One region of the Peribacillus sp. NPDC060253 genome, then DNA from elsewhere that is predicted to be linked to it. Evidence: riboswitches for the same ligand, from Rfam matches in the RefSeq annotation. Region 1 holds a riboswitch; the other holds the start of a gene.
What was found. A riboswitch is a leader RNA that binds a small molecule or an ion and turns the genes downstream of it on or off. The one in region 1 is predicted to bind cyclic di-AMP.

Region 1 (2,410 bases):
GTCATATCCAGAATGATTAAATTGAGAGCGATAAAATAAACCCATGCACCGAAGTTTGAAATTCCGATTCCGCACAATAGGATCGAAGGATATTTCCAAGATATGAATACATGTTTGAATGTCAACGTTTCCTCTCCTTTAAACGTAATGAGGTATATAAGCAATAAAAAAATCCCGTTCCCAAGAGAAGCATCTTGTGGACGAGATCATATTTCTTGGTGCCACCGTAATGCTAGGAGACTGCCCTCAATAAACATGGTTGGAAAGCGATCCCTTCACCACTGTTTTCATCTAAATTTTAACATCAATAGGATAATATTGTAAATAATACGATTTTGCACGCAAAAAACCCCATTTGATATAAATGGGGTTCTAAAGCGAAACAAGATATGGATTCCTCGGCTTCAAGGTTCCTGGCCATAACGCAGGAATTAATAAAAAAATGCCGCCTAAAGAATGGTGGGATTCAAGGATTTTACCTTAGAGAAAACAATTTTAAAAAAGGGTTCTTTTTCTTATCCGTTATCCTTAACTCTTTCATTATGATTTGATCCTCATGATCGGCTATCCATTTTTTTAGTGCATCTTTATCCTGGCATTGTGTTAAATATGTCTGCCCGCCTTTGCCTGTCGCGTTAATAACATATCTATTGTACGTCTTCTCCATATTTGCCCGCCTTTTTTATGAAATGTCAAAAACTTTTTAAATACGAATGAATTGCTTTATCATTCCCAAAAGTAATTTTATATATTGTTCTACTTGAAAATGCTGTATATCGTACATCGATTCTGATTGTCATTTTTGATTTAATCGAACCTATCATAATGTGCTAACTAATATTTGTCAATACGTTTTCAAAATGTAAATAAAACGTAAATTTTCAGTTTTGTTAAAGAAATATTTTTTTACAATATAGGGGTTTACAACTGCTAAATGATGGGAGTAGAATACGTTTATCAATTTAATAGAATTCGGCCAAGACTCAAGGAAATTGAGTACGGAGGACCCACTTATTTGGGGTTAATTCTGCCTTGCAGAAGGGATGAGATTTGCTCTTTCGCCATCCTACCCGTCAGCTAACTTCGTCGGCTAAAGCGAAGGAGGTCATAAGACCGCCTATATCGAGAGTTTTTTTTCACGCTTTTTGTGGCAAATTAACTGTGATGTTTTCGTAGGTCTTTTTATTATGCCTTAAAAAAAGTTGTGGAAAGAAGATTGATGGTTAAGATATTCATACAGTTTTAAACAATATTTTTATGGGTAGGGATGATCATTTGAATATGACAAAAAAATTATTGGATCCGCCAAAAATCCTTGTACTCGGCTTTGCCACCTTGATACTTATTGGGGCCTATTTGCTGACCCTGCCGATTTCCACTGAAAATGGAAATGGTCTTGCTTTTCTGGATGCTTTATTCACCTCAACCTCCGCTACATGTGTAACAGGGCTTGTCGTAGTGGATACGGGAACGACTTTCACCACCTTTGGTGAGTTGGTCATCTTAACACTGATTCAAATCGGCGGCTTAGGATTCATGTCATTTGCGACATTTTTCTTTTTCTTATTAGGCAAGAAGATTTCGTTAAAAGGCAGGTTACTCTTGCAGGAGTCCTTAAATAATTTATCCATGGCAGGTATAGTCAGGTTAGTAAAACGGCTTTTAATTTTCACGGCCATCATTGAAGGCATCGGTGCCATCATCTTATCGATCCGCTTTTCTTTTGACATGCCAATCGGCAAAGCGATTTATTACGGGGTTTTTCATTCCATATCCAATTTCAATAATGCCGGTTTTGATTTAATGGGAGAATTCAGGAGTTTGACCCCTTATGTATCCGATCCATTCGTAACCATTACGGTCGTCTTCCTCATCACTTTAGGGGGAATAGGTTTTCTCGTGATGAATGAACTATACGAATATCGTGATACCCATCGTTTATCCGTACATACGAAGGTTGTATTGATGACTAGCTTGATCCTTACAATAGGCGGTGCCATTTTAATCTTTTTATTTGAATTCGGTAATGCCAAAACATTGCAGCCTTTATCTTTCATGGGTAAAACGTTATCGTCTCTATTTCAATCGGTTTCACCAAGGACAGCAGGCTCCAATACGCTGAATATCCCTGATTTAACGCAGCCCACATTACTGCTCATCATTTTCTTGATGTTCGTTGGGGCTTCACCTGGATCGACTGGCGGCGGGATTAAAACAACCACATTAGCGACGCTCGTCGGAACGGTCTGGTCACAAATTACAGGAAAGGGTGATGTGGTATTATACCGTCACCGCATTGTGAGTGAAACGGTCTTTAAAGCGTTATCCGTTACATTCATTGGCGTATTCATCGTTTCCATAATCACCATTCTGCTGACCATCACTGAAAGCGGAAGTGATTTCTTGATGA
Region 2 (2,410 bases), on a different contig from region 1:
CTCACAAGTTGTAATCCTAAGTTGGTCACCAACTGCTTCATAATGCTTTCTAATACGATGAAAAATAATAATGATGATTGGCAAGAAAATCAATACAGGCCACACCTGATTGAATTTAGTTAAAAAGAATATCATCGTGACGATAAAACTAATAAAGGCACCGATTGAATTAATGGTTAATTTCGTCATCCAACCTTTCGGCTTTTCGCGTATCCATTTAAGAATCATACCGGTCTGAGACAACGTAAATGGAATGAATACTCCCACCGCATAAAGTGGAATAAGATTTTCTGTATGTCCTCCAAATGCGATTATCAAGATGATTGACGCAAGCCCCAAAATGATAATTCCATTGGAATATCCCAATCGGTCTCCTCTAATCGTGAACGCCCTTGGTATGAATTTATCCTTTGCAAGATTTACCGCAAGCAAAGGGAAAGCAGAATAGCCAGTGTTGGCAGCAAGGATTAATATCAATGCAGTCGTACCTTGAATAAAGAAATACATGAAATTCCGTCCAAAGATCTCTTCAGCAATCTGCGAGACGACCGTTACCTCTGCGCTAGGAACAATGCTTAAATAATAGGCTAAGAATACAATTCCTGAAAATAATACAGCTAGTAAGGAACCCATCGCTATTAAGGTTTTAGCCGCATTATTAGGAGCCGGATTTTTAAAGTTCGGAATCGCATTGGAGATGGCTTCAACACCTGTCAATGCCGAGCTGCCTGATGCAAAAGCTCTTAGCAGTATAAATAAACTGATGCCCGCTACTGGTGTTCCGATCGACGCATGCAATTCAGGATTAACTTCGCCCGTCGAGATTTTGTATAATCCTACACCAATCAGAATGAATAACGCTAAAACGAATAGGTACACCGGATAGGCCAAAACAGAGGCCGACTCGGTTACTCCTCTTAGGTTTAGGATGGTAAGCAGAATGACAAAAATGATAGCGATGATCACATTATGGGAATGCAGGCTAGGAAAAGCAGATGTGATGGCATCAGTGCCGGCAGAAACACTTACCGCCACAGTCAATATATAATCGACCAACAAAGATCCACCAGCTATCAACCCTGGGTTGACACCTAGATTGTTTTTTGAAACGACATAGGCTCCTCCACCATGGGGATAAGCAAAAATAATTTGCCTATAAGACAAAATCAAAGCAGTTAACAGGATCAATACTCCAATGGCAATCGGGATGGAATACCAGAATGCTGTTACACCGATTGTGATCAGCACGATCAATATTTGTTCCGGACCATATGCCACCGAAGACAAAGCATCGGAAGATAGTATCGCCAAAGCTTTTGTTTTATTCAGTTTTTGATCACCAAGTGCATTTGATTTTAAGGGCCTGCCTATCAAAAACCTCTTTAAAGAAGATAACATTAAGAACTCACCGCCATATTTAATAAATTATAAGTTTATGTTGCCCAGCCATGTGAAAAAAAAAAAGAAAATAAAAATGCCTGCAATCCATAATTAAATAGACCTGCAGACATCATTTTTTTGTCTCACAAGCTCCACCTTCCTTCTCATAAACGCTTACGAGGTTAGCTGTCGGATTCGGACCTTTGAGTAGCCCTACCTTATAAAGGATTCACCCCTTGAATTGTAAAACAATCCCAATAACGGTTCCCCCGTGCCAAAAGACTTCAGCGATTTAGAAATATGAAACTGTTGTTTATCATACTCCCGTGAATTGGAAAAGTAAATGAAAATTTTGCACATAAATACAATAATTTATTGATAGTGAGGTCATGTTGATAACGCATACTTCATATGTGACCCAAACACATGATTTGAAGGAAGGAAAATGATGAATACCTGGCTAAAAAAGAAAGTGAAATATTATTTTGTTGAATTTTCAGAAAGTGTGATTGAAGAGATTATTGAACATTCTGGTTGTCCTAAAAAGAAAAAATGACCAGCCTCGCAGAAATCGTCAAGAACACCTCTCCATTCAATCTAACTCACCTTTCGATCTGCTAATTCCTGCCTTCTTGAATTGGTTTCAAAATACTTTTTTTGAAAACAAAGTATTTCTGTCCCATATAGTTAAGTACTGTATAAAAGACTGTTCCAATCAGTACAGCCACATTTTGTTGTATGGACAAACGAACAGACCCTTCCATAGATTCTGCGATGGCTTGACCTAAAGAATACGCGACTGAATAACTAATCAGGATGACGCAAATGAAACGGGCAGCCCCTCTACGCCACTCTATATCGCTTCTAAAGGTAAAATTCCTGTTTAACAGAAAACTTGTTACAGCTCCCATACCATTGCCGAAAAAGGTCGAGATCCAATAAGATAAACCAAGAAAATTCATAAAAAAAAGCATGATGGAAAGTCCAACCGCTGTATTGACTATTCCAACCAGTAAAAAGCGGATAAAGG

Region 2: another riboswitch for cyclic di-AMP. It lies ahead of ACFWE9_RS21400 (APC family permease); the one in region 1 lies ahead of ACFWE9_RS14110 (TrkH family potassium uptake protein).

Annotation. Positions count from the first base shown of each region.
Region 1 is NZ_JBHXAS010000048.1:18,150-20,559, forward strand. Features, by position in the region: gene ACFWE9_RS14100 (MFS transporter) at 1-125, opposite strand, end outside; gene ACFWE9_RS14105 (hypothetical protein) at 476-667, opposite strand; cyclic di-AMP (ydaO/yuaA leader) riboswitch at 965-1,107, shown strand; gene ACFWE9_RS14110 (TrkH family potassium uptake protein) at 1,282-2,410, shown strand, end outside.
Region 2 is NZ_JBHXAS010000111.1:7,152-9,561, forward strand. Features, by position in the region: gene ACFWE9_RS21400 (APC family permease) at 1-1,398, opposite strand, end outside; cyclic di-AMP (ydaO/yuaA leader) riboswitch at 1,537-1,680, opposite strand; gene ACFWE9_RS21405 (GtrA family protein) at 1,998-2,410, opposite strand, start outside.